2 regions of the Arthrobacter sp. 10T419 genome follow, and region 2 is predicted to be linked to the other one. Evidence: riboswitches for the same ligand, from Rfam matches in the RefSeq annotation. Region 2 holds a riboswitch; the other holds the start of a gene.
What was found. Region 2 has a riboswitch for thiamine pyrophosphate ahead of AC1DBD_RS04810 (bifunctional hydroxymethylpyrimidine kinase/phosphomethylpyrimidine kinase). Riboswitches for the same ligand answer to the same signal wherever they lie in the genome.
Positions count from the first base shown of each region.

Region 1: linked by a shared signal. The riboswitch ahead of AC1DBD_RS00185 (ECF transporter S component) and the one ahead of AC1DBD_RS04810 (bifunctional hydroxymethylpyrimidine kinase/phosphomethylpyrimidine kinase) in region 2 are both predicted to bind thiamine pyrophosphate.

Region 1 is NZ_JBFTHF010000001.1:28,864-43,115, forward strand. Features, by position in the region: gene AC1DBD_RS00115 (sugar transferase) at 1-379, shown strand, start outside; gene AC1DBD_RS00120 (SRPBCC family protein) at 583-1,026, shown strand; gene dcd (dCTP deaminase) at 1,093-1,668, shown strand; gene AC1DBD_RS00130 (cation:proton antiporter) at 1,685-2,881, opposite strand; gene AC1DBD_RS00135 (cation:proton antiporter regulatory subunit) at 2,887-3,369, opposite strand; gene AC1DBD_RS00140 (MFS transporter) at 3,409-4,809, opposite strand; gene AC1DBD_RS00145 (Na+/H+ antiporter subunit A) at 5,041-8,058, shown strand; gene AC1DBD_RS00150 (Na(+)/H(+) antiporter subunit C) at 8,055-8,621, shown strand; gene AC1DBD_RS00155 (Na+/H+ antiporter subunit D) at 8,618-10,231, shown strand; gene AC1DBD_RS00160 (Na+/H+ antiporter subunit E) at 10,228-10,773, shown strand; gene AC1DBD_RS00165 (MrpF/PhaF family protein) at 10,770-11,048, shown strand; gene mnhG (monovalent cation/H(+) antiporter subunit G) at 11,038-11,436, shown strand; gene AC1DBD_RS00175 (DUF4235 domain-containing protein) at 11,458-11,721, opposite strand; gene AC1DBD_RS00180 (heme-degrading domain-containing protein) at 11,758-12,303, opposite strand; TPP riboswitch at 12,450-12,593, shown strand; gene AC1DBD_RS00185 (ECF transporter S component) at 12,663-13,295, shown strand; gene AC1DBD_RS00190 (ABC transporter ATP-binding protein) at 13,309-14,252, shown strand, end outside.
Region 2 is NZ_JBFTHF010000002.1:245,836-260,087, forward strand. Features, by position in the region: gene ileS (isoleucine--tRNA ligase) at 1-730, shown strand, start outside; gene AC1DBD_RS04785 (bifunctional folylpolyglutamate synthase/dihydrofolate synthase) at 734-2,092, shown strand; gene AC1DBD_RS04790 (DUF4233 domain-containing protein) at 2,096-2,539, shown strand; gene ndk (nucleoside-diphosphate kinase) at 2,578-2,991, shown strand; gene AC1DBD_RS04800 (vitamin K epoxide reductase family protein) at 3,084-3,755, opposite strand; gene AC1DBD_RS04805 (Rne/Rng family ribonuclease) at 4,230-7,574, shown strand; TPP riboswitch at 7,712-7,809, shown strand; gene AC1DBD_RS04810 (bifunctional hydroxymethylpyrimidine kinase/phosphomethylpyrimidine kinase) at 7,844-9,394, shown strand; gene rplU (50S ribosomal protein L21) at 9,762-10,070, shown strand; gene rpmA (50S ribosomal protein L27) at 10,131-10,394, shown strand; gene obgE (GTPase ObgE) at 10,511-12,100, shown strand; gene proB (glutamate 5-kinase) at 12,090-13,241, shown strand; gene AC1DBD_RS04835 (glutamate-5-semialdehyde dehydrogenase) at 13,268-14,252, shown strand, end outside.

The DNA of each region.
Region 1 (14,252 bases), on a different contig from region 2:
GGAACTCAACGAAGGATCCGGACTGCTGTTCAAAATCCGGAACGATCCGCGGGTCACCAGATGCGGACGCTGGATGCGCAAGTACTCCTTGGATGAGCTCCCGCAGTTCTGGAACGTACTGACCGGTGAGATGAGCTTGGTCGGCCCTCGGCCGCCGCTGCCATCGGAAGTTGAACGGTATGAGAAGTTCACCAACCGCCGGCTGCTCATCAAGCCTGGAATCACCGGACTGTGGCAGGTTAATGGCCGTTCCACTCTTCCGTGGGAGGAGAGCGTCCGGTTGGATCTCTACTACGTGGAGAACTGGTCCCTCACCGGAGACCTCATCATCATGTGGAGGACTTTCAGGGCCATGCGCAGCCCCGTCGGCGCGTACTGAGGGGCGATGACTTCTCGCATCGGCTACGCAGCCGGGACCGGCCCCACCGTGATGCCCGGACACCAACTCCGTCGGTAACTCTTCGGTAAAGGCCTGCCGCGCAGGGGTGGTGTGCCGGGCCCTGCTGGGTACCCTGAAGGGGTTAGCTGCAGTCTCCGGGGAACGGGCTACGTCCATTAGCCGTCCGCCGAACGAGGATTTCCGTGGCCTTTGCCGAGTACGAAGTCGTGATCCAACGCGACGCGATGAGCGTTTACAACTTCCTGCTGGATCCCCGGAACCTGGCGTCCTGGCGGGACGGGATCAGCGGTGTTGAACTCATTTCCGGCGCAGCGGGATCGATGGGGGCGGTCTACCGCCCGGTCTTTGCCGGCACGGGGCGGCCGGCGGTTGCCGACTTCGAACTCACCGCGACCCGGCCCGGAGCCGAGATCCAGTTCCAGGTCATTGCCGGACCGGCGCGTCCGCACGGCGGCTACTACCTGAGCACAGAGGGCGGCAGCACCCGCGTCCGCTTCGCCCTCCGGTACCGGCCGCCCGGCGCCGGGGTACTGATGTATCCAAGGGTGCGCCGGGCCATGAAGGCGCAGGTCGCGCAGCTCGAGCGGCTCAAGGCCGTGCTGGAGCACCAGCGGGCCGCCGCATAGGGCCTCACGGGAGTAACACTTGCCCCACGCGGACCAGCCGGCAATTACTGGGGTATTTTTGATCCTGTGCTGATCTCTGACCGCGACATTCGTACCGAAATCGACTCCCAGCGGATTGTGCTGGAGCCGTTCGACCCTGACATGGTTCAACCGTCGTCGGTGGACGTGCGGATTGACCGCTTTTTCCGGCTTTTCGATAACCACAAGTACGCGCATATTGACCCTGCCGAGGACCAGCCCGAGCTGACCCGCCTGGTGGAGGTTGACGCGGGCGAGCCGTTCATCCTGCACCCGGGCGAGTTCGTGCTGGGCTCCACCTACGAGACCGTCACGCTGCCGGACGATATTGCGGCGCGGCTCGAGGGTAAGTCCTCGCTGGGCCGCCTTGGCCTGCTGACGCATTCGACGGCGGGGTTCATCGACCCCGGATTTTCCGGACACGTCACACTGGAGCTCTCCAACATGGCCACCCTGCCGATCAAGCTCTGGCCGGGCATGAAAATCGGGCAGCTCTGCTTCTTCCGGCTGTCCTCGGCCGCCGAACACCCGTATGGTTCCGGCGAGTATGGAAACCGCTATCAGGGCCAGCGCGGCCCGACGGCAAGCCGCAGCCACCTGAACTTCCACCGCACCGAGATCTAGGCGGGCCGGAAGGGTCCTAGCCTGCGGGCCGGACCGGGAGGGCAGTGCGCCTGGCCGGGCGGCGCAGCGTCCGCACGATCGGCTCCACGAAGCGGGCAGCCAGCGGACCCATCACGGCCATGATCAACACATAGGCGGTGGCCAGGGCAGCGAGCTCCCTGGGCACCACGCCGGAAGCCACCGCGAGCCCGGCGATCACAATGGAGAATTCTCCGCGGGCGATCAGGGCCGCCCCGGCACGGAAGCGGCCCGGCAGGGCGATGCCGGCCCGCTTGGCTGCCCAGATTCCGGTGATCATCTTGGTGGCCGCCGTCAGGACGGCCAGGACCAGGGCCCAGCCAAGCACGGGCGGGATGGACGTCGGGTCCGTGTTGAGGCCAAAGACCACGAAGAAGATCGCGGCGAAAAGGTCACGCAGGGGTTCAAGGATCCGTGTGGCGCTGTGCGCGGTGGCTCCGGAGATCGCGATCCCGAGCATGAAGGCGCCGACGGCGGCGGAGACCTGCATGGCGGCGGCCAGTCCCGCGACCAACAGCGCGGCCCCTAGCAGGTTGAGCAGGAACACCTCGGAGTTTTCGCTGTGGACGGCCTTGGACACGTGGTGGCCGTGCCGCAAGGCGACCACCAGCACCAGGGTGACGACGGCGAGTGAGATCCCCACCGTCTGCAGCCCCACCAGGAAACTGACTCCGGCGAGAGTGGCCGTCAGGATTGGCAGGTAGACGGCCATGGCCAGGTCCTCGAAGACCAGGATGGACAGGATAACGGGTGTCTCGCGGTTACCGATCCGGCCGAGGTCCGTGATGACTTTCGCGGCGATCCCGGACGAGGAAATGTAAGTGACACCGCCCATCACCATCGCCCCCACCAGCCCCCAGCCGAGGAGCAGTGCCAGGCCCGCCCCCGGCAGGAAGTTCAGCACCAGGTCCAGGACGCCGGCCTGCCAGGACCGCCGCAGGCCTGTCACCAGCTCGGCCGCCGTATATTCCAACCCGAGCATAAGCAGAAGGAGGATGACGCCGATCTCACTGGAGAGATGGGCGAACTCGTGCATCCCTTCCAGCTTGACCAGACCGCCGGCCCCGAAGAACAGGCCGCCGACGAGGTAAAGCGGAATGGGGGACATGCCGATCCGCCCGGCCAGTCTGGCCAGCAGGCCAAGACAGAACACGACGGCCCCCAGTTCGATGAGGGTCAGGGCGAGCGGATCCATGCCGCTTATCCGTTGCGCAGGATGCTGGCTGCCGTGTCCAGGCCTTCTTGCGTGCCGACGGCGACGAGGAGGTCGCCGGGGTGCAGGACGACGTCGGGGCCCGGCGAGGGGAGGACTTCGCCCTCGCGCATGATGGCCACGATCGAGGCGCCGCTGCGGGTCCGGATGCAGGCTTTGCCCATGGGCTGGTTCTGGAAGGGGGAATCCGCGGCGATGGAGAACTGCCGGGTGACGATCCCGGGGATCTCCCGGTGCGCTTCGGACAGCTGCATGGCAATGCGCTGTCCGCCCAGAAGGTTGCCTAGGGCGGCGGCCTCGTCGGCGGTCAGCGGGATGGAGGCCTGGCAGGTGTCCGGGTCGTCCCAGGTCGAGACGATCAGCTCGGTCTGGCCTTCGCGGTACTCGACGACGCCGATCCGGCGTCCCGAGGCGGTCATGAAGTCCTTGCGCCGGCCCAGGCCGGGAAGGTCTGTCTCATCCACGTTCATGCCTCCAGCCTAGTGTCCCGGCGGAGTTTTGGGGCGGGTTCAGGCCCCCGGCACGACGGCGATTTCCGTCCTGCCCGGCGGCTTGACGGGCAGCATCACCAGCAGCCCGGCCAGCAGGACGACCATGATGCCGAGGATGCCCCAGCGCTGCGCTTCGCCGGGCGCAACCAGGGGCGTCGCGACCGCGATGCACAGGGTGAAGAGTGCCGGCGCCAGGAAGCTGACGGCGCGGCCGGTGGTGGCGTAGAGGCCGAAGAGCTCGCCCGATTCACCGTGCGGCGCGAGCCGGGCCAGGTAGGCGCGGGACGAGGACTGGGCCGGACCCACGAAGAGGCACAGGAACAGGCCGAACACCCAGAACGTCGTGCTTCCGGCCCAGTCCATGCCGAAGAAGGAATAGTTCCCGTTCCCCAGCGCCAGGAGCACGCTGCCCGCGATCAGCAGGCCGATCAGCGAACCGATGATGACCGCCTTGGGCCCTACCCGGTCGTCCAGCAAACCGCCCAGCAGCGCGCCAACCGCGGCCACAACGTTGCCGAAGATGGCGAAGAAGATGACCTGCTTGAGTTCGAAGCCGAAGGTGCCGGCGGCGATGATCCCGCCAAAGGTGAACACCGCGGCCAGCCCGTCGCGGAAGATGGCGCTGGCCAGCAGGAAGTAAATGGTGTGCGGGCTTGTCCGGTAGATGGCGCGGATGCGGCGCACGAGCAGGCTGTAGGAGGCGAAGAACCCCAGACCGGACTGCCGGGCCTTGGGCACTTCCGGGACTGCGAGCATCACCGGAATCGCGAAGACCAGGAACCAGAGCGCGGAGAACACCGCCACAAGACGGATGTTCAGGCTCTCCTCGGTGGATGCCCCGAACCACTCGAAGCTGGGCTGGACGAAGAGCTGGAGCACGATCAGCAACGCGACAATGCCGCCGAGGTAGCCAGAGGCCCAGCCGAAGCCGCTGATCTTGCCGATGTTCGCGGGCGTGGAGATCTGGGCGAGCATGGCGTTGTAATTGACGCCGGCGAATTCGAAGAACACGTTGCCAAGCGCGATCAGGGTCACCCCGAGGAGCAGGAATTCGGGACGCGGGAAGACAAAGAAGCAGAGCCCCGTCAGCAGCGCGACGGCGGCCGTGTTGACCCCCAGCCACAGCTTGCGGCGGCCTCCGCTGTCCGAACGCTGGCCGGTGACCGGGGCCAGCAGGGCGATGGCCGCCCCGGCGATGGCCAGGGCGGAGCCGAGGACCGCCGAAGCTTCGTCTTCGCCGCCGAAGGCCTTGGAGGTGAGGTAGACGGTGAAGACGAAGGTGGTCATGACCGCATTGAAGGCCGCGGAGCCCCAGTCCCAGGCGGCCCAGGCCACGACCCGGCCCTTGCCGGTGGCATGGCTGCCGGACTCGAGTTCCGAGGCCGGACGCATGGCCTCGGGGGCAGTGGCGGAGTTCATAGCCTGAATGTTAGCCGTCCGCGGCGGACCGCCGGCGGAGAAACGGCTAGGCAACGCCGGGTCTTCGTTGCCGGGCCGGTGGAACCGCGGCTCCAATGGCTGGCGTCTCCGCGCACGTCACCGTAAAAACAATTTGTGCACGCTTGGTAAACTAGCCGCACCGAACCTAACCAATTGCCCCGCCTGCTCCAACTTTTTGACAATCGAATTCCTGACGTTGCGGAGATACCAGTGATCACAGTCCTTGCCGTGCACTTCGCGGTGGCTGCTGTGGCGCCGTTCCTCTTCCGCAGGCTGGGCAGGAACGCGTTCTTCGCGCTGGCCGCGGTGCCCGCAGGCTCGTTCGTCTGGCTGCTCCTCCAGCACGGCGCGGTGTATTCATACGCCGGGTCCACCGCGGTGACCCTCCCGTGGATTCCGGACCTCCGGCTGGAGCTGGCGTTCCGGATGGATGCCCTGGCCTGGGTCATGTCCCTGCTGGTCCTGGGTGTCGGTGCGCTGGTCCTGGTCTACTGTGCCCGGTACTTCAAGGACAAGGACAGCCATCTCGGCGGCTTCGGAGCCCAACTGCTGGCGTTTGCCGGGGCTATGTTCGGCCTGGTCACCGCCGACGACCTGCTCCTGATGTTTATTTTCTGGGAACTCACCACGGTCCTGTCCTACCTGCTGATCGGCTACGCCCGCACGAGGTTGTCGGCCCGTCGCTCGGCGCTGCAGGCGTTGGTGGTGACCACTGCAGGCGGCCTGGCCATGCTGGTGGGCCTGATCATGCTGGGCTCAACCGCGGGTACCTACCGGATCTCGACCATCCTGCAGATGGCGCCCGAGCTGGCGACGGGACCGGCCGCGGCCGCCGTGGCGGCCGCCGTCGTGCTGGTCCTGGTGGGCGCGATCACCAAGTCCGCGCTGGTCCCGTTCCACTTCTGGCTCCCCGGGGCGATGGCCGCGCCGACGCCGGTGAGCGCGTACCTGCACGCCGCCGCCATGGTGAAGGCGGGCATCTACCTCGTGGCGCGGCTTGCCCCCGGGTTCGCCGAGACGGCGTACTGGCTCCCGCTGGTGCTGGGCCTCGGCCTGGCCACCATGCTGGTGGGCGGCTACCGGGCCCTGCGCCAGACGGACATCAAGCTCATCCTCGCCTACGGCACGGTCAGCCAGCTCGGCTTCCTGACCATGGTGGTGGGGCTCGGCAAGCCCGATGCGGCGCTCGCCGGCCTCGCCCTGCTGCTGGCCCACGGCCTCTTCAAGGCCACGCTGTTCCTCGTGGTCGGCATCATCGACCACCAGGCGGGGACCCGCGACATCCGCAAGCTCTCCGGGGTTTACCGGTCCTCCCGCGCCCTGGCCGTGGTGGCTGCGATCGGTGCCGCGTCGATGGCCGGAGTGCCGCCGCTGGCAGGTTTCGTGGCGAAAGAATCCGTCTTCGAGGCCTTCGTGCATCACGCCGGGACCGGGCCGTGGGGTTTGGTTATCCTGGTCGGCCTGGTGCTGGGCTCCATCCTGACCTTCGCCTACAGCGCACGTTTCATGTGGGGCGCCTTCGCGGTCAAATCCGGCGTGCCGGCCACCCGTTTCAAGGCCGTCAAGCCGGCATTCCTTGCCGCCCCCGCCGTGCTGAGCCTGCTGACCCTCCTCTACGGCGTGTGGCCTGCGCCGGTGGACGCCTGGATCCAGCCGTACGCGGCGCTCTTCGCCGGCCACGCCGAAGCCGGTGGTGTGGATCCCGACGCCGCCGGGCACCTCGCGCTGTGGCACGGGTTCACCCCGGCGCTGGGCCTGACCGCGATCACGTTCGCCCTTGGACTGGCGATGTTCTACGGACGCAACGCCGTTTCCCGCGCGCAGGCGCTGGTGCCCGGCTGGATCGACGGCGACCGCAGCTACCAGCGCACCATCGGCGCCCTCGACGACGTCGCCGTCTGGGTCACCGGCCGCACCCAGCGAGGCTCGCTCTTCTTCTACCTGGCCGTCATCCTGACGGTGGCCTTCGTCCTGCCGCTCACGGCGATGCTGCTGGCCAACAAGCCGCTACCCGGCGGCCTGTACTTCATCGACCCCGGTTCGCCGCTGCAGCTCGTCGCGGGCGCCGGCATCGTGATCGGCGCACTCGCCGCGGTGCGGGCCAACAAGCGCTTCCTGGCCGTGCTGATGGTGTCGGTCACCGGCTACGGCATCGCCTTGATGTTCGCGCTCCAGGGCGCCCCGGACCTGGCCCTAACCCAGATGCTGGTGGAAACCATCATCCTGGTGGCCTTCGTCCTCGCCATGCGGAGCCTGCCGGCGGAGCTGCGGGACCGCACCGGCGGTAAGTACCGGGTGACCCGGGTGATCATCGGCGCGGCGTTCGGCCTCACCATGGTCTTCGTAGCGATCTATGCCCTGAGCTCCCGGGTCGCCACTCCGGTCTCGCTTGAGTTCCCGCGCCTGGCCTACGAGGGCGGCGGGGGACTGAACGTCGTCAACGTCACCCTCGTGGACATCCGGGCCTGGGACACCTTTGGCGAGATCTCCGTGCTGGCGCTCGCCGCCACCGGCGTCGCCAGCCTGATCTTCGTCCGCGGCCGCGGCGACCGCATCGGGCCCTCGTCGTCCGTGGCGGAAGGAACCGTCGGCCGCCGGACGCATCAGCCCGCCCACACCAGGGACAACGCGGCGCTGGCCTTGAGCCGGCGGTTTGCCGCGTCGACTCGCGACGCGTGGCTAGTGGCGGGACGGACCATGGCCCCGGAGCGGCGGTCGATCATTTTTGAAGTCGTCACCCGGCTGATCTTCCATTCGATGATCGTCTTCTCCATCTACCTGCTGCTCGCCGGACACAACCTTCCCGGCGGCGGTTTCGCCGGCGGGCTCACGGCCGGGCTCGCCCTCACCATCCGCTACCTCGCCGGGGGCCGCTTCGAGCTGCGCGAGGCCACCCCGGTCAGCGCCGGCGCCCTGCTGGGGATCGGGCTCGCGACGGCCGCGGCGTCCGGCGTCGCGCCGCTGCTGCTTGGCGGCCAGGTCTTCCAAAGTGCCGTGATCGAACTCTGGCTGCCCGTCTTCGGCGACATCAAGTTCGTCACCTCCACCATCTTCGACATCGGCGTCTACATCGTCGTTGTCGGCCTGGCGCTGGACGTGCTCCGCAGCCTCGGCGCGGAAATCGACGAACATTTCGAGGAACAGCCCGCGGAAGAACCCGCGGAGCCGTCCGACGACCGGGAAGCCGACGGCGTCCCGGCCGAAACCACCGCCAAGGGGAGCGCATGAGCGTCAATCTGACCCTGCTGACGGTCATGGGAGCCCTCTACGCCTGCGGCATCTATTTGATCCTGGAACGCAGCCTCACCCGGGTCCTGCTGGGCCTGATGCTGCTGGCCAACGCCACCAACCTGCTGATCCTGGCCACTGGCGGCTATGCGGGCCTCGCACCGCTGTTCAACAAAGACACGGCCGCCGGCGACTACAGCGACCCGCTCCCGCAGGCGCTGATCCTGACCTCGATCGTGATCTCCTTCGCCGTCACGGCCTTCATGCTGGGCATCATCTACCGCACCTGGGTGCTGGCCCGGCAGGACGAAATCCAGGACGACGCCGAGGACCGCCGGGTGGCCGAGACCCCCAGCTTCGACGCCGAGGACGACGCCGTCATCCCGGCGGAGACCTCCGAGTTCCCTCTCGTGGCGGCCGATCCGACGGACGCTGCGGGGGGACCCGACCCGACGGAGACCGTGCAGGCGGGCGCCCGCCGGATGCCGGCCATGGACGCCGCCGCCGAGGAACAACCCGGATCCCGCAACATCACGCCCGGCCCGGAAGGAGGGACCAAGTGAACATCGCAAGCTTTGCCCCGCTCGCCGTCGTCCTCCCCATCCTTGGGGCCGCCCTGACCTTCCTGCTGATCCGGCAACCACGGGCGCAACGGACCGTCAGCATTGCCCTCCTCTCGCTGACGCTACTGCTCGAATGCCTGCTGCTGGCCTCCGTCTGGCAGGGCGGCACGGCGGCGGTCAACATCGGCGGCTGGCTGCCGCCCTGGGGCATCGTGATGGTGGTGGACCAGTTCTCCTCGCTCATGCTGGTGGTGTCCTCGACCGTCAGCCTTGCCGTGCTGGTCTACGCCACCGGGCAGGGCATGGCCGACGGCGACCGCGACGCGCCCGTCTCGATCTTCCACCCCACCTACCTGATCCTGGTGGCGGGCGTGTCCAACGCGTTCCTCTCCGGTGATCTCTTCAACCTCTACGTGGGCTTCGAGATCCTGCTGACCGCCAGCTACGTGCTGATGACCCTGGGCGGGACGGGTCCGCGGATCCGCGCGGGTGTGACGTACGTGGTGGTCTCGGTGGTCTCCTCGGTGCTGTTCCTGATCGCGATCGCCATGATCTACGGCGCCACCGGAACCATCAACATGGCGGACCTTGCCATCAAGCTGATGGATCTGGACCAGGGCACCCGGAACCTGCTGCACGTGCTGCTGCTCGTGGCGTTCGGCATCAAGGCCGCCGTGTTCCCGCTGAGTTTCTGGCTCCCGGACTCGTATCCGACGGCCCCCGCCCCGGTCACCGCCGTGTTTGCCGGCCTGCTCACCAAGGTGGGGGTGTACGCCATGGTCCGGACCGAGACCCTGCTCTTCCCGGGGGACACGTTCAACACCCCGCTGATGGTCGCTGCCCTGCTGACCATGGTGGTGGGGATCCTGGGCGCCCTGGCGCAGAGCGACATCAAGCGACTGCTCTCCTTCACCCTGGTCAGCCACATCGGTTACATGGTGTTCGGCCTGGCGATGTCGTCCGTGGCGGGGCTGGGGGCCGCGGTGTTCTACGTGGCGCACCACATCACCATCCAGACCAGCCTGTTCCTCGTGACCGGCCTGATCGAGCGCCGCGCCGGGAGTTCCTCGGTGGACCGGATCGCCGGGCTGGCCAAGCTCTCGCCGCTGCTGGCGGTGCTGTTCTTCGTGCCGGCCATGAACCTGGCCGGGATCCCGCCGTTCTCCGGGTTCCTCGGCAAACTGGGCCTCCTGCAGGCCGGCGTCGCCCTCGGCACCCCGCTGGCCTACGCACTCGTGGCCGGCGGCGTGCTGACCAGCCTGCTGACCCTGCTGGCCATCGCCCGGGTCTGGAACCGCGCCTTCTGGCGCAAGCCCGAGGACGCCGAACACCCCGACCCCGTGCTGCTCGCCGCCCCCGCCGACGCGGCCACCGGCCACCGCGCGGGCCAGCAGAACGTGACCCTGCTGCCGCGGACCATGGTGGGCTCCACTCTGGGCCTGGTGCTGTTCGGGGTGGCGCTGACGGTGTTTGCCGGGCCGCTCTTCCGGGTGGCGGACCAGTCCGCCGGGGAGATGCTGAACCGGTCCGCCTATATCCAGGCCGTGCTTGGGGACGAGGCGCCGGTTCCGGTAATCGCCCAGCCGATGCGGCAGGAGGGCGGCAAATGACACGGAAGAGGGTCTCGCTGCGCCAGGAGCTGCCGCTGCTGGTCTGGCTCGTTATTGTCTGGGGCGCCCTGTGGCAGGACTTCAGCGCCGGAAACCTGCTCTTCGGCGCCCTGATCGCGGTGGTGGTGGCCCGGCTGTTCTACCTGCCGCCGGTGGAACTGGGGGGCCGCTTCAACGTGCTGCGCGCCGTGCCGTTCGCGCTGGTCTTCCTGGCCAAGGTCGTGGCGGCCAGCTTCCAGGTCCTGTACCTGGCCGTGGTCCGTGGTCCGCGGGTGATCAGCGCCGTCATAGCCGTCCCGCTCCGCAGCCATTCAGACCTGCTGGTGACCGCCACGGGACACGTCATCTCCCTGATCCCGGGGTCCGTGGTGGTGGAGGTGGACAGGTCCACGTCCACGCTCTACATCCACGGCATCAATGTCCGAGACGCCGAGGACGCGGCCAAGCTCCGCAAGGAGGTCCGCGACACCGAGGCCGGGCTGATCCGGATCATGGGCACCAGGGCCGAACTGTCCGCACTGAAGCAGGAGGCCGGGGCATGATGCCGCTGGTTTTGACCATTACCGCGGTCGTGCTGTCGCTCGCCGCGGCCGGCGCGATCATCCGCATCGCGCGGGGGCCCTCGCTGCTGGACCGGGTGCTGGCCGCCGACGTGCTGCTGGCCATCCTAGGCGCGGCGCTGTGCATCGACATGGCCGTGAACCGGCACCTGAACAACCTGATGCTGCTGGTGTCCATCTCGATCATCGGCTTTGTCGGTTCGGTGACGGTGGCCCGATTCGTGGCCGACCGGAGGAAGCAGCCCAATGAGTCCTGACACGATTTCCGCCGACGCCGTAATCGACACCGTCTCGGCTGTGTTCATGGTGGTCGGGGCGCTGATGTCCCTCGGCGCGGCCATCGGCCTGCTGCGGTTCCCCGACCTCATGAGCCGGATGCACGCCGCGACCAAGCCGCAGGTGCTGGGGCTTTTCCTGCTGCTCTGCGCCGTGGGGCTGCAGCTGCGCACCTGGTGGGTGTGGCCGGTGCTGGTGGTCGCGTGGATCTTCCAGCTGCTCACAGTGCCGGTCTCCGCCCACATGGTTGGCCGCGCCGGCTACCGCACCAAGCACCTGCACCCCGAGCTGCTGAGCGCCGACGAGCTGGAAGCCGTGGTGCAGCAGGCGGCCGGCAAGCGCGGATTCACGGACGACGACGACGAGTAACGCCGCCGGCGGCGATATGGCTTAGACCAGGTCCTGGGTCTTGGCGAAGCGGGTGATCGCCCGCTGCGTGCCGCGGTTGGCGAGGACCTGGATGATGGCGCTGACCGAGGCCGAAATGAGGGCGAAGGTCAGGGCCTGGCGCAGGGTGGTGGGGACGTCGTCGTCGTGGCCCTTGGGCGGTTTGTTGCCGGTGGTCTTTTCCCAGACGGTGTCGACTACCTTGGTGCCGACGAAGCCGGCGAGGAGGCTGACGCCGGTGCCAAGCAGTTTGATGAAGATGTTCATACTTCGTACTCCTTGCGGGAGGAAACAGGGCTTCCCCTAGCCTAGCGTCCCCGGGCGGCCGAGGATTTCGGTCAGTGCCTCGACCACCAGCTCGTGGTCGTCCTTCTGCGGCAGCCCCGACACCGTGACGGTGCCTACCACCCCGGTTCCGCGCAGGTAGATGGGGAACGAGCCGCCGTGGGCTGCAAACTCCCGCTGGTCGAACCAGGCGTTGTCCTCGATCCTCTGACCGGCAGCACGCGCCCGCAGGCCCACCAGCAGCGACGGGACTTCATACCGCACCGCGGTGCGCTGTTTGGCCTTGATCCAGCGCTCATTGTCCGGGGTGGCGCCCTCCAGTGCGGCGTGGAAGAGGACCTGATCGCCCTTGCTGATGTCGATGGCGATCGGGTAGGAGCGCTGGCGGCCGAGTTGGACCAGGAGGAGGCCCAGGTCCAGCGCGTCGTCCTTGCTGAAGGACCGGAACTGCAGTTCGTCGATTTCGGCCAGGATGCGGCCGATGAGCGCGGCCAGGGATCCCGGCGGCTGTGGTTCCGCGGAGTCCGGGTCGTACTCGGGGGAAGGCACTGGTGCGTCGCTCATGGGACTCAGCTTCCGTTAGGTGGCCGCCGCTGCGCAAGCCCAACTGACTCGCAGTTGTTGCCGCTATGAGCCCTCAAAAAGACAACGACTGCGAGTCACTTGGGAGTGCCGCCGGGTGTAAACTGAGCCAGCCCACAAGGGCGATTTAGATACGACAGGGGAGCGCCGCCGTCGGGCATCACTGGAGAAATCCAAGGTAACCGTAGGTGGGCGCTGAGAGTGCGGACAGCCGCAGACCCTCGAACCTGATCCGGTTAGTACCGGCGCAAGGGAGTCGAGTTCTCAGGGTGCCCGGCACCCGTGGCGAAGGCCGCGGTGCCGCCGGAGCACCCTCCCCTCCTGTTCCTCAGGAGGACGATATGACTGACATTTCTGCGAAGCAGACACTGACCACCGGCAAATACAGCTGGCGCGTGGTCGACATTGTGGTGGCCGCGTTGATCGCTGTTGCCGGCGGTGTGATTTTCTGGGCCTGGTCCCAGGGTTCCAACCTTGTTTCCGTCCCGCTCAACGCGGTCTACCCGCCGCTGACCGGGCTCTACGCCGGCGGCTGGATGATCCCGGCGGTGCTGGGCATGCTCGTTATCCGCAAGCCCGGGGCGGCGCTGTTCTGCGAAGCGGTGGCCGCCACCGGCGAGCTGATCATGGGCTCGCAGTACGGCACCACCGTGCTGATCTCCGGCATCCTGCAGGGCCTGGGCGCCGAACTCATCTTTGCCGCGTTCCTGTACAAGAAGTTCAACCTTCCGGTGTCCCTGCTGGCCGGTGCCGGCGCGGGCCTGTTCTGCGGCCTGAACGACTCCTTCCTGCCCTGGGGCTGGAACATCGCGTACGAAACCGGTGACAAGCTCGCCTACATCGTCTTCTGCGCCATCTCCGGAGCGGTGATTGCCGGGGGACTGTCCTGGCTCGCCACCCGCGGCCTGGCCAAGACCGGGGTGCTGGCCTCGTTCGGGTCCCGCAAGGCGGCATCGGAACCCGTCTTCTCCTGATGCCCGCACACGCATGAGGTCTGTCGACGACGTACGCCCGGCCGCGGTCAGCGCCCGCGGCTGGGGCTGGCGGCACGCCGGCCGGGCCCGGCCCGCCGTGAGCGGCCTGGACCTGGACATCCGTCCGGGCGAGCGCGTGCTGTTGCTGGGCCCGTCCGGCGCCGGCAAGTCCACGCTGTTGCACGCCCTGGCCGGTGTGCTGGGGGACAGCACTGCGGCAGCCGCGTCCGCTGCTGCTTCCGCTGATGCTTCCGCTGATGCCGAGGACTCCGATGAGACCGGCAGCCTGCTGATCGACGGAGCCCCGCCCAGGGCCCGGCGCGGGCGGGCCGGGCTGATGCAGCAGGACCCGGAGACCCAGGTGGTGCTGTCGCGGCTCGGCGACGACGTGGCCTTCGGGGCCGAAAACCTCTCGGTCCCCCCGGTGGACATTTGGCGGCGGGTGGGGGAGGCGCTCGACGACGTCGGGCTGGGCGGCCTGCCGCTGCAACACCCGACGTCGTCGCTCTCCGGCGGCCAGAAGCAGCGGCTGGCGCTCGCCGGGATCCTCGCGATGCGGCCCGGGCTGCTGCTCCTCGATGAGCCCACCGCCAACCTTGACCCGGCCGGTGTCCTGGAGGTCCGCGACGCCGTGGGACGGTGCCTGGACAAGACCGGGGCCACCCTGGTGGTGGTGGAGCACCGGGTTGCTGTCTGGAAAGACCTTGTGGACCGGATCGTCGTGCTGCAGCCCGGATCCGCCACGGACTCCGCCGTGCTGCTGGACGGGCCCCCGGACCTGGTCCTGGAGCAGGCGCGGGACATGCTCATCTCCGCCGGCGTCTGGGTGCCGGGCCATGTGCCCGCCACCCGGGCCCGCCGCGGCCGAACAGGACCGGAAGGGGACGCCGGGGCCGGCCAGCTGCTGCTGGCCGCAGAGGAACTGGCCGTGTCCCGCGAACGGCCCCGCCGCACCGG
Region 2 (14,252 bases):
GGTTGAGGCGATGGACCGGGTCCAGCAGATCTGCTCCACCGGCTCCTCGCTGCGCAAGGCCGCCAACCTCCGCGTGCGACTGCCGCTGCAGGAACTCACGGTCGTGGCACCCGGCGCGGACGCGCTGGCAGGCTTCGCCGCCGTCGTCGCCGATGAACTGAACCTGCGCTCGGTGCGCCTGCTCGACGCCGAGAGCGCCTCCCCGGAGGAGTTCGGCATCGAGCAGAAGCTCGTGGTCAACGCCCGCGCGGCCGGCCCGCGGCTGGGCAAAAACGTCCAGCAGGCGATCAAGGGCTCCAAGTCCGGCGACTGGTCCGTGGACGACGCCGGTGTGGTCACCGCCGGTGGCCTCGCCCTCGAGCCGCAGGAATACACGCTGGAAACCGTGGTGGCAGAAGCAGCCGAAGGCGAGGGCTCCCGCGCAGCGGCAGTGCTGCCGGGCGGCGGCTTCGTGGTGCTCAACACCGAGGTCACCCCGGAGCTGGAAGCCGAAGGGACCGCCCGCGACCTGGTCCGCGCCATCCAGCAGGCCCGCAAGGACGCCGGGCTGAACGTCAGCGACCGGATCCGCACCACCGTCACCGCGGCGCAGGACACCGTCGAGGCGCTGCTGGCCCACGCCGCGCTGGTCAAGACCGAGACCCTGACCGTGGAGCTGGACACCGTTCCCGCCGAGGTCAAGGAACCTCAGGTCAGCGTCGAAAAAGTAACCGTTGAAGCAGGGGCATAATTCATGAGCGACGAATTTTCCGTAGAGAGCGTCTACGCCGAGCTGCTGGGCCGGGCGCCGGAAAACAAGATGGAGCCGAGGCTGGCTCCGCTGCACCGGGCCATGGACATCCTGGGGGAGCCGAACAAGGCGTTCCCGATCATCCACGTCACCGGCACCAACGGCAAGACCTCCACGGCCCGGATGATCGAGGCCGGCCTGCGCGCCTACGGGCTGAGCACCGGCCGGTACACGAGCCCGCACCTGTCCAAGGTCACCGAGCGGATCAGCATCGACGGCGAACCGGTGCCGGATGAGACGTTCGTCCGGATCTGGGACGAGATCCGCCCGTACCTGGAAATCGTGGACAGCGAGCTCGTCGCCGAGGGCCAGCCGCGGCTGACCTACTTCGAATGCCTGACCATCCTCGGCTTCGCGGTGTTCGCGGACCAGCCGGTCAATGTCGCCGTGATCGAGGTGGGACTCGGCGGCATCACAGACGCGACCAACGTCGGCGACGGCCAGGTTGCCGTGGTCACCCCGATTTCGCTGGACCACACGGAGCTGCTCGGCGAGACCACCGAGGAGATCGCCTACGAAAAGGCCGGCATCATCAAGCCCGGCGGGTTCCTCATCAGCGCCGCGCAGCCCGTCGACGCGGCCCAGGTGCTGCTGGAAAAGGCCAAGGAAGCAAACGTGCCGTTCCGCTTCGAGGGCGTGGAGTTCGGCGTCGAGTCCCGCACCGTCGCCGTCGGCGGCCAGATGGTGAACATCCAAGGCATTGCGGGTCGCTACGAAGACCTGCTGCTGCCCCTGCACGGCGCACACCAGGCGGAGAACGCCGCCGTCGCCGTCGCCGCGCTGGAAGCCTTCTTCGGCGCCGAAAAGCCGCTCGACCCCGAGGTGCTGCAGGAGGCCTTCGCCTCTGTCACCTCCCCGGGCCGGCTGGAGGTGCTCCGCACCGCGCCGACCATCATCGTGGACGCCGCGCACAACCCGGAGGGCATCCGGGTCTCCGCCGAGGCGATCCACGAGGCCTTCAGCTTTAGCAAGCTCGTGGTGGTGGTGGGCGTCCTGAAGGAGAAGGATTCCGAGGAAATCCTCCGCCAGCTCAAGGAATCCCTGGGCGACCTCGCCTCGGACTACTGCTTCACCCAGTCCAACTCGCCCCGCGCCGTACCGGCCGAGGACCTCGCGGAGCTGGCGCTGGACCTGGGCTTCGGCGAGGACAACGTCCACGTGGCCGAGAAGCTCGACGACGCCCTGGAATGGGCCGTGGAGCGGGCCGAGTCCAACGACGACCTTGCTGCCGGGATCCTGGTCACGGGGTCCATCACGCTCGTTGCCGAGGCCCGGATCCTGCTCGGAAAGACCGAGGCGTAACCCATGGCCAGACTCACCAAAGCCCAGCGCGAATGGCGTCCGGGCATGCCCAAGAAACGCCGTTCCACCAAGGTCATGTTCGCCTCCACGGTGCTCCTGCTGGAGGCCTTCGTGGCCCTCTTCGGCACCCTGGCGGTCTTCGGCCTCCGGCGCGGCGAGTTCCCGCCGCTGCTGGTCTTCGGGGTAGGGATCGGACTCAGTGCGGTGCTTGTGCTGACCTGCGCGGTGCTTTCCAAGCCGTGGGGCGTGGCCTTGGGCTGGATCCTGCAGCTGGTGCTGGTCCTCACCGGGATTGTGGAGCCCACGATGTTCGTGGTGGGCGGCCTCTTCGCGATCACGTGGTGGTACGGCATCCGCACCGGCATCCGGATCGACCGCGAAGCCGCCGAACGCGAACGCGAGCAGGCGGCCTGGGAGGCCGCGAACCCCGAGGGCCAAAGCAACTAGACTTGTCCCGAACCCCACCCCAACACATTGGAGCAGCTGTGAGCACTGAGCGCACCCTAGTCCTGATCAAGCCCGACGGCGTCGCCCGCAACCTGACCGGCAGCATCATCGCCCGGATCGAAGCCAAGGGCTACACCCTGGCCGAACTCAAGAAGGTCAACGCCAGCCGCGAACTCCTCGAACAGCACTACGAGGAGCACGTAGGCAAGCCGTTCTACGAGCCCCTCGTCGAGTTCATGCTCAGCGGGCCCGTCGTTGCCGCGATCTTCGAAGGCCACCGCGTGATTGAGGGCTTCCGCTCGCTCGCCGGCACCACGGACCCGACGACGGCGGCGCCCGGCACCATCCGTGGCGACTTCGGCCGCGACTGGGGCCTCAAGGTGCAGCAGAACCTGGTCCACGGCTCAGACTCGGCGGAGTCCGCCGAACGCGAGATCAAGATCTGGTTCTAAGAACCCGCAGCACCGCACCGAGGTGACAGATAAGGCCAATGTTCGCGTTGAACATTGGCCTTAACTGTCACCTCGAGGCGTTTGCGGAACGCTCAGTAGCCGGACGTTCCGATGAACACCTGAATGAAGGCGAAGAAGATCGTGGCGACGACGGCGACGTAGAGCAGGGCCGTGAGGATCCAGCCGGAGTCCGCCAGGATGCGGGCGGCAGCGGCGGGCACCCGGATGACGCCGTGGCTCACGTTGCGGACCGTCACCCAGACGAACAGCGGAATCATCGCGGCCCAGACGATCATGCAGAACGGGCAGAGAATGTGGATCGAGTACAGCGCCTGGGACCACAGCCACACCACGAAGGCGAAGCCCAGCGTCACACCGGCCTGCAGCCCGATCCAGTACCAGCGGGCAAACGTGGCCCCGGCGAGGATTCCCATGGCCGTGGTGATGATGACCGCGAACGCGACAATGCCGATGAACATGTTCGGGAAACCGAAGACCGAACTCTGCCAGGTCTGCATTACCTGGCCGCAGGAGATCCACGGGTTCACGTCGCACACCGTGGCGTGGTTGGGGTCCTTGAGGACAGCCAGTTTCTCCAGCACCAGCGTGCCGGACGCGAGCCAGCCGACGACGCCGGTGATCAGCAGGAGCCAGGCGAAGGGCCGGTCACGCGTCATCGGGGGCAGCGGGCGCTCCGCAGCTGCCGCGCCGGTACCGCGCTCATGGGCGGTCACGTCGCCGGGGGCGTGGGAGATGCTGGGCATGGGATTTCAGTCCTTTGCGTCGGGTGCTCTTGGGCCGATTCTATCGCCGGAGGCTGGATGTAACCGGGTAGGAGTCGTGCCCTCACCGGTGATTCGGTCCACGGCGCGGACTGGATGTCCCGCTTAGCCCTGCTTTGGCGGCTCCTGTGAGACAATGAACCTGGCTGGGGCCCGATCCACATTCGGGTTTCGGTCCGGCGACTTTGCTTTCAAGACCGCCAATGATGAGCAGGGCATACTTCGGATCCCTCGATCCGGCCTATCCCGCAATGCCATTGGACGGCACCTGGTTGTGACAGAGAGATCAACGGGTTCAGAGCAATCTTGCCGGCCTTCCAGGGCTGCCGCACCCCACTGCCGGTGCGAACCTGGAGGTATCCAATTGACTTCTGTCAATGCCTGCGGGTGTTGACAAATATTTGCCCCACGGGTGCCGGATGTGGCGGTACATCAGGGGCAGGAGTGTCGCCACATATGGATAATGACCAGCTTGTAGCCGGTAACGACGAAGCCGCTGTTGCCGAAGTAGCACCGGAAGCCGCCGCCGCGGAGGCGCCCAAGAAGGCCACCCGGTCCCGCCGCAAGGCGGCCCCAAAGGCGGAGGCCGCCGAAGCAGCCGTCGCGTCCGACGTCGTTGCTGACGCCCCCGCCGTCGACAATCCCGAAACGGCCCCGGAAGCGAAGGCCCCGGCCCGCCGGACCCGGTCGCGGAAGAAGGTCGAACCCGAGGTGCTGCCCGCCTTCGCTGACTCAGCCGCCAGCACGGAAACTGCGGTTCCCGCCGATGAAGCACCTGCCGAGCTGCCGGCCGCCGAGGCGGCACCGGAGAAACCGGTCCGCCGCCGTGCCTCCCGCGCCAAGACAGCCGTGACGCCTGCAGCGACGGAAGAAGCCCCGGCCCCGGCCGAGGCTCCCGCCGCCGTGGCTTCCGACGCGCCGGCTCCTGAGGCCGCACCCGTCGAGGCCCCGGCCGACGCTGCACCCGCTGCCGAGGCGTCTGTAGAAACATCCGGAGCCCCCTCGCTCTTCCTCGCACCCGGTGCCGTCACCTCGATGATCTTCCAGGCCCCGGATCTGAGCACCGTCATCCGCCCCGCCCCGGCCCCCGCTGCTGTTGCCGAGGAAGCCGAAGAAGAAGAAGACGAAGAAGCCGAGGGCGAGGATGCCGGCAGCCGCCGTCGCCGCCGCAGCCGTGGACGCCGTGGCCGCAGCCGGACCGGCGAAGCCGACACCGACGCAGACGGCGCAGCCGAAGATGCAGCGGAGTCCGGCGAGGACTCCGAGGGCACCCTCGAAGACGGCGTGACCTCGCGCCGCCGTCGCCGTCGCCGCCGCGGCGACCAGGATCTCGAACTGACCGGCGGCGGGGACGACGATCCGCCCAACACGGTAACCCGCGTCCGGGCGCCGCGCTCGGTCAGCGAGGCCCCGGTCAACAACCGCGTCACCTCCGTCAAGGGCTCCACCCGCCTGGAGGCCAAGAAGCAGCGCCGACGCGAGTCCCGCGACACCGGCCGCCGCCGCACCGTCATCACCGAGGCCGAGTTCCTGGCCCGCCGCGAATCCGTGGACCGCCAGATGATCGTCCGCCAGCGCGACGACAGAATCCAGATCGGCGTCTTGGAAGACGGCGTGCTGGCCGAGCACTTCGTCTCCAAGACCCAGCAGGATTCCTTGATCGGCAACGTCTACCTGGGCAAGGTCCAGAACGTGCTGCCGTCCATGGAAGCCGCGTTCGTCGATATCGGACGCGGCCGCAACGCCGTGCTGTACGCCGGCGAAGTCAACTGGGACTCCGTCAACCTCGAAGGCAAGCAGCGGCGGATCGAAAATGCGCTCAAGTCCGGCGACTCCGTGCTCGTCCAGGTCACCAAGGACCCGGTCGGCCACAAGGGTGCCCGCCTGACCAGCCAGATCTCGCTGCCCGGCCGTTACCTGGTGTACGTGCCCGGCGGTTCCATGACCGGCATCTCCCGCAAGCTGCCCGACGTCGAACGCAACCGGCTCAAGCGGATCCTCAAGGACCGCCTGCCGGAAGACGCCGGTGTCATTGTCCGCACCGCGGCCGAGGGCGCTTCGGAAGAAGAGCTGACGCATGACATCAACCGGCTGCGAGCCCAGTGGGAGGGCATCGAAAGCCAGTCCACGTCCACCAAGATCCTCGCCCCCGAGCTGCTCTACGGCGAACCTGACCTGACCATCAAGGTGGTCCGCGACGTCTTCAACGAGGACTTCTCCAAGCTGATCGTCTCCGGCGAAGAAGCCTGGGACACCATCGAGGCCTACGTCACCTACGTGGCACCGGACCTGGTGGGCCGGCTCGAGAAGTGGACCAAGGACACAGACATCTTCGCTGCGTGGCGCATCGACGAGCAGATCCACAAAGCACTGGACCGTAAGGTCTTCCTGCCCTCCGGCGGCTCGCTCGTGATCGACCGCACCGAAGCCATGACCGTGGTGGACGTCAACACCGGCAAGTTCACCGGCAGCGGCGGCAACCTCGAGGAAACCGTCACCAAGAACAACCTCGAAGCGGCCGAGGAAGTCGTCCGGCAGCTGAGGCTGCGTGACATCGGCGGCATCATCGTGATCGACTTCATCGACATGGTGCTGGAATCCAACCGCGACCTCGTGCTGCGACGCATGGTGGAGTGCCTGGGCCGGGACCGGACCAAGCACCAGGTTGCAGAGGTGACCTCGCTGGGGCTCGTGCAGATGACCCGCAAGCGGATGGGCACCGGGCTGCTCGAAGTCTTCGGCGAACAGTGCGAGGCCTGCGCCGGCCGCGGCATCGTCACCCACGACGAGCCCGTGGAACACCGCCGTGCCAACACCGTCGCCGCAGAACACCACGTCCCGCGGACCGAGCACCAGCCCGCCGCACGCAGTGAGCGCAAGCGTCGCCGCGGCAAGGGCGGCCAGGGCGGCGAAGCCATGCCGTCCGCACCCGTCGCCGTGCACGCCGAGCCCACCGAGGCGGAGCGCCACGCCAAGGCAGAGGCGACGCGCGCCGCGCTGGCCAACATCGCCGCCGCGGCGCACGCTGCCCACCTGCACGACGGTGAAGCGACAGCAGCTCCCGACGCCGAAACCCGCCAGGCCGCGCTCGACGCCGCCGTGGAACTCGCTTCGTCGGAGGAGGCAGCGGGTCGTCCCGCGGCCGTGCTGACCTTCGGCGGCGAACAGGTTGCCTTGCCCTTCGTCGAGCACGCCGAGGAAACCCCGCAGCCCGCGCTGACCCTGGACCTGCTGACCGAAGCGTTCGCCCACCTGGGCGACGCCGAGACCGGCAAGCCAGCCGCCGCGGCTCCGGTTGCGGAGACGCCCGCAGCCGAGGTTCCCACGGCCGAGCACGCGGCGGAGCACGCTGCGCCTGCAGCTGCAGCGCCGTCCCGTGCCACCCGGGGCCGCGGCCGCGCCAGGACGGCGCGGATCCAGCCGCCGAGTGTACGTACCGCCGAGGCCCAGGCCCCGGCCCGCCAGGAAGCTGCGAAGGCCCCTGCGGCCCAGGCGCCGGCCCGCCAGGAAGCCGGCAAGGCTCCTGCGGCCCAGGCCCCGGTACGCCAGGAAGCCCGCAAGGCCCCTGCGGCCCAGGCCCCGGACACCACCGGACCCCGACGGGTGCGCCGGAACCGGAGCGCCAGCCGAGCCCAGGGCGCCGCCAACGAGACGTCCGTGCAGCAGCGCGAGACCGCTCCGTCGGTTGAGGCCGTCTCGGTCCATGAGGCCAAGGCCCCGGAGCCGGCAAAGGTGGCCGCCAAGCCCGCCGCCAACGAGCCGATCATCCTCGGCGTCGGCGTCCCGGCGTCGGAGCTCTAGGACCCAGCAGGCACCACCACTCGCGGGTTCCGTCCGGGATCGACGTAACATCACGTCGACCCCGGACGGAACCCGCGAGTGCGTTAAGGGGACGGGCTGAAATTTAGCGGGGTTGCCGGCGAGGAACGCTAGGCTGGGGGACTGACACGGGGTGCCGCGCATCGAGCCGGCTGAGATCCAGACCCGTTGAACCTGTCCGGTTAGCACCGGCGAAGGGATGTCTCTTGTCTTCAACAACCCAGCCTGCATCTAGCCGAACCTCAGCCTTCCTGCAGTCCGTCTTCCCGGCACCGGACGCCGGAGTCCCCACGCCGCCGCGGATTCCGCGGGTGCTGGCCATCGCGGGCTCGGACCCCTCCGGCGGCGCCGGCATCCAGGCCGACCTGAAGAGCATTGCCGCGAACGGCGGCTACGGGATGGCTGCCATCACGGCACTGACCGCCCAGAACACCCAGGGCGTCCGGTCGGTGCATGTACCGCCGGCGGCGTTCCTGACCGCCCAGCTGGAGGCCATCAGCGACGACATCACCATCGACGCCGTCAAGATCGGTATGCTCGGCGACGACTCGGTGATCGACGCCGTCCGGGCCTGGCTCGAAAAGGTGCGCCCCGGCGTCGTGGTCCTGGACCCGGTGATGGTGGCGACGAGCGGCGACCGGCTGCTCCAGGAATCGGCCGAAACCGCGCTGCGGGCCCTCTTGCCACTTGCGGACCTCATCACACCGAACCTGGCCGAGCTGGGCATGCTGCTGGGGGAGCCGCCCGCCGCGGACTGGGCCAGTGCGCTGGAACAGGGCAAGCGGCTCGCGGCCCTTGCCGGCACCACGGTGCTGGTCAAGGGAGGCCACCTGCCGGCCGGCGGAAGCCAGAACGACGGCGGTTGCCCGGACGCGCTCGTCAACACCGGGGGAGTGCTCGGCCAGGAGACGGTGGTGGTGCCGGGCGAGCGGATCGACACCCGCAACAGCCACGGCACCGGCTGCTCCTTGTCCTCTGCTCTGGCCACGGTCCAGGCCCGGACGGGGGACTGGGAGGCAGCGCTACGGGAGGTCAAGCCGTGGCTGCTGGGTGCATTGCGGGAAGCCGGACGCCTGGAGGTCGGATCCGGCAACGGCCCCGTGCACCACTTCCACCACCGGCAGCACGCTGCGGCACCCCAGCTTCCTGCCGAGGGCGAGTTCGCCACGCTGCTGGCAGGGCACGCGGCGGACGGGCTGGACGCGATCTACGGCCTGGACTTCATTCGGGGGCTCGCGGACGGTACCTTGCCGGAACCCGAGTTCGCCTACTACCTCGGCCAGGACGCCCTGTACCTCAACGGCTACTCCCGGGTGCTGTCCCGCGCGGCGGCCCTGGCGCCGTCGGAAGCCGAACAGCTCTTCTGGTCCCGCTCGGCGCAGCAGTGCCTCGAAGTCGAATCCGAACTGCACCGGAACTGGCTGGCCGGCCGCGCCGTCGAGACCCAGCTGGGACCGGTGACCAAGGCGTACGTGGACCATCTGCACGCGGCATCGCTCGCCGGCAGCTACGGCGTGCTCGTGGCCGCGGCGCTGCCGTGCTTCTGGCTCTACGCGGAGGTCGGCGCCACGCTGCATCGCGAGTTCCTCGCTGCCGGCGCACCGGCAACGCATCCCTACGCGGAGTGGCTGCGCACCTATGCGGACGAGGCCTTCGCGGAGGCGACGCGGCAGGCGATCAGGTACACGGACGCGGCGGCCCGTAGAGGCTCCGAGGCGGAACGCAGCGCCATGGCGGTGGCGTTCAGGCAGTCCTCCCGCTACGAGGTGGAGTTCTTCGACGCGCCGAGGCTGCACGCCTGAGCCGCGCTACGCGAAGCAGCCGGTAGGATAGTTGGGCGCGGTTCCGGAAGTCGCTGCGGCACCATAACTTTGGCCCCCGGGCGCAGGGTGTGGCGTCCGTCACGCACTACCTGCCGGGACCAGCCTCGTTTGCGGCCGAAGGCAAAATTAGCGTAGTCTAGATCTTCGGTGCTTACGCCAACACTTGGGTTATGACCTTGAGGAACAGTTCACCCGTATTACGGGCAGGACTTTTCCGCAGGATAGCTCATGGGTTCCCCCGGGGAATCCACCGGCGTTGAGGCACAGCGTGAGCCGGTCCAAGCATTTGGGCCCCAGGTTCCGCACGCAAATCTAGTAATAAACGTCGAGAGAAGTGAGTTCCCCAGTGGTGTACGCGATTGTCCGCGCAGGCGGCCGCCAAGAGAAGGTTTCCGTTGGAGACTTCGTTACCCTGAACCGCGTCCCCGGTGGAGCCGGCAGCACCTTTGAGTTGCCCGCACTGCTTCTGGTGGACGGTGACAAGGTCACGTCTGCAGCCAAGGACCTGGCCAAGGTAACGGTTACGGCTGAGATCCTCGAAGACCTCCGTGGTCCGAAGATCGTCATCCAGAAGTTCAAGAACAAGACCGGTTACAAGAAGCGCCAGGGTCACCGTCAGGAACTGACCAAGGTCAAGATCACCGGTATCAAGTAACTAACGTTACTGTTCAGGTTTTCAGCAGATTCCCCAGAATTTTAAAGGCAGGCATTTCAAATGGCACATAAAAAAGGCGCGAGCTCCACTCGCAACGGTCGTGACTCCAACGCCCAGTACCTCGGCGTCAAGCGCTTCGGCGGCCAGGTAGTTTCCGCAGGCGAGATCATTGTCCGCCAGCGTGGCACCCACTTCCACCCGGGCGCCGGCGTTGGCCGCGGCGGCGACGACACCCTGTTCGCACTGACCCCCGGTGCTGTCGAGTTCGGCACCCGCCGTGGTCGTCGCGTTGTGAACATCGTGGCTGCTGCAGCTGCAGAGTAACAACAAGTTCTAAATCGGTGGGGCGGACCAGTAGGTCCGCTCCACCGGTGTTTTAACCGCATTACAATCATCTTGGGCCCCTTGCGGGCCCGAGGAACAGCACTGAGGAGATCCACGTGGCGAGCTTTGTAGACCGGGTAGTACTGCACGTATCCGGCGGTACCGGCGGCCATGGCTGTGTCTCCGTCCACCGCGAGAAGTTCAAGCCCCTCGGCGGTCCCGACGGCGGCAACGGCGGCAACGGCGGCGATGTCATCCTGCGCGTGGATCCCCAGACCACCACCCTGCTCGACTACCACCACGCCCCGCACCGGCACGCCACCAACGGCGGCCCCGGCATGGGTGACTGGCGCGGCGGCAAGAACGGCGAGACCCTGGTCCTGCCCGTACCCGAGGGCACGGTCGTCAAGAGCAAGGACGGCACCGTCCTGGCCGACATGGTGGGCGAAGGCACCGAGTACGTCGCCGCTGCCGGCGGCATCGGCGGCCTCGGCAACGCCTCGCTGTCCTCGCAGAAGCGCCGGGCCCCCGGCTTCGCGCTGCTGGGCATCGAGGGCGAATCCAGCGACATCGTCCTGGAGCTGAAGTCCATCGCGGACATCGCCCTGGTCGGCTTCCCGTCCGCCGGCAAGTCCAGCCTGATCGCCGCGATGTCCGCCGCGCGGCCCAAGATTGCCGACTACCCGTTCACCACCCTGATCCCCAACCTCGGCGTCGTCCAAGCCGGCGACGTGCGCTTCACCATCGCCGACGTCCCGGGCCTGATCGAAGGCGCCAGCGAAGGCAAGGGCCTGGGCCATCACTTCCTGCGCCACGTCGAACGCTGCGCCGCGCTCGTGCACGTGCTGGACTGCGGCACGCTGGAATCGGACCGTGACCCGCTCTCGGACCTCGCCGTGATCGAAGCCGAGCTCGAAAAGTACGCCGTGGACATGAGCTACGCCGGCACCGACGGTGAAGTCGTGCCGCTGAACCACCGCCCCCGCCTGATCGCCCTGAACAAGGTCGACCTGCCGGACGGCAAGGACATGGCCGAGTTCGTCCGCCCGGAACTCGAAAAGCGCGGCTACAAGGTCTTCGAAATCTCCGCCACGAGCCACGAGGGACTCCGCCAGCTGGGCTTCGCCATGGCCGAGATCGTCAAGGCCGCCCGCGACGCCGTGGCCGCCACGCCGCCGAAGGTCCAGGCCCCCGTGCTGCGCCCGCGCGCCGTCAACGAGAGCGGCTTCACGATCCGCCGCGAGGAAAAGAACCTGGAGCCGCTGTTCCGCGTGCTCGGCGAGAAGCCCGTGCGCTGGGTCAAGCAGACCGACTTCACCAACGAGGAAGCCATCGGCTACCTCGCTGACCGCCTCGCTAAGCTCGGCGTCGAGAACGAACTGTTCAAGCAGGGCGCCAAGCCCGGCGATATGGTGGTCATCGGCGAGGACGACGGCGTCGTCTTCGACTGGGAGCCGACCATGATGGCCGGCGCCGAACTGCTGGCCTCCCCGCGCGGTACCGACGTGCGCTTCGCGGACATCGGCGACCGCCCCACCCGTGGCCAGAAGCGCGACGAGCAGCAGGAACGCCGCGACGCGAAGGCCGCCGCCCGGGCCGAGCTGGAGGCCGAGCGCAAGGCCGGCATCTGGACCGAATCGGTCAGTGCCCGCCGCGCCCCGCAGCCGCTCAAGGAGAGTGGACTCGGCGAAGCCGATGACGAGTAACGCCGTCGTCGTGCCCGGAGCGGCGGCGGTCCCCAGCCGCACCCTGCTCTCCCGCGCCCGCCGAATCGTGGTCAAGGTCGGGTCTTCCTCGCTGACGTCCATCAAGGGCGGCATCGCCGAGGAAGCCCTGAGCGACCTAGCCGACGCCCTCGCGCACAAGCGCAACGCGGGCACCGAGATCATCCTGGTCTCCTCCGGGGCGATCGCCGCCGGGCTGGCACCGCTGGGGCTCGAAAAGCGCCCACGCGACCTCGCCACCCAGCAGGCCGCCGCGAGCGTGGGCCAGGGCCTGTTGATGGCCCGCTACACCCACGCTTTCGGCGCACACGGCGTCACGGTGAGCCAGGTGCTGCTGACCGCGGACGATTTCATGCGCCGCAGCCAGCACACCAACGCCTTCCGCGCCCTGGACCGGCTGCTGAACCTTGGCGTCGTCCCCGTGGTCAACGAAAACGACACTGTCGCGACCCACGAGATCCGCTTCGGCGACAACGACCGGCTCGCGGCCCTCGTGGCGCACCTGGTCCGTGCCGACGCCCTCGTGCTCCTCTCCGACGTCGATTCGCTCTACGACGGGCCGCCCTCGCACGGCGCCAAGCGGATTGCCCACGTCTCCGGCCCGCACGACCTCGAAGGCATCTCGATCGGCAGCACCGGCAAGGCCGGAGTCGGCACCGGCGGAATGGTCACCAAGGTCGAGGCCGCATCCATCGCCGCCGGCTCCGGGATCAGCGCCCTCGTGACCTCCACCGCGAACGCCGCCGCCGCGCTGGCGGGGGAGGACGTGGGAACCTGGTTCTCCGTCAACGGCGCCCGCAAGCCAATCCGGCTGCTCTGGCTTGCCCACTTGGCGTCCGTGCAAGGCACTTTGGTACTCGACGACGGCGCCGTCCGCGCCGTGCGCGACCGCCACACCTCGCTGCTGCCCGCCGGGATTACGGCCGTGCACGGGGACTTCGAAGCCGGCGACGCCGTGGAGATGGTCGGCACCGACGGGACCGTGATCGCCCGCGGCCTGGTGAACTACGGGGCCGCCGAGCTGCCCCAGATGCTCGGCCGCTCCACCCGTGAACTCGGCAAGACGCTGGGCCGCGGCTATGACCGTGAAGTTGTTCATGTTGACGACCTGGTGCTGGTCTGAGCTGCCGCCTCGCCTAAACTTGGAGCATGACTGAGGCCCTGACTTCGCACCCCGACCTGCCGGTTCACGACGCGCACTCCGGGGGCCTGCCGCCGGCCGCAACGGACGTCGAAGCCGCCGTGCACGCCGTCGCAGACCGCTCCCGGACCGCCTCCCGCCGGATGGCCCGCGCCAACCGGGCCTGGAAGGACCGGGGGCTGCGCGCCATCGGCGCCGCACTGCTGGAGCACAAGGACCGGATCCTGGCCGCCAACGCCACGGACGTCGCCGCCGGCCGGGCCAATGGCACCTCCGCGGCGCTGCTGGACCGCCTCACGCTCAACGAAACCCGGGTGCAGGGCCTGGCCGCCGCACTGGAAAACCTCGCCAACCTGCCCGACCCGGTAGGCAACGTGGTGCGCGGCCAAACCCTCCCGAACGGGTTGCGCCTGCGCCAGGTCAACGTGCCGATGGGCGTGGTTGCCGCGATCTACGAGGCGCGTCCCAACGTCACCGTGGACATTGCCGGACTGGCCCTCAAGAGCGGCAACGCCGTAATCCTGCGGGGCGGAAGTGCCGCCGCCGCCACCAACGAGGCCCTTGTCGGCATCCTCCGCGAGGCGCTGGAGTCCGTGGGCCTGCCGGCGGACGCCGTCCAGAGCGTTGACCAGTACGGCCGCGACGGCGCAAACGTCCTGATGCGTGCCCGCGGCCGTGTCGACGTGCTCATTCCCCGCGGCGGACGCGAGCTGATCCAGACCGTGGTGACGAACTCCTCGGTGCCGGTCATCGAAACCGGCGAAGGCAACGTGCACATCTTCCTCGACGCCTCCGCGGACGAGGAGATGGCCGTCGAGATCCTGCTCAACGCCAAGACCCAGCGGCCCAGCGTGTGCAACACCGTGGAGACGCTGCTGGTCCATTCCGCTTCCACCGTGCTGCCCGCCGTCGCCGCCGCCCTGCGCGCCGCCGGCGTGACTCTGCACACAGACGACCGGATCCGCGCCGCGCTCCCGGCCGCGGTGGAGTCCG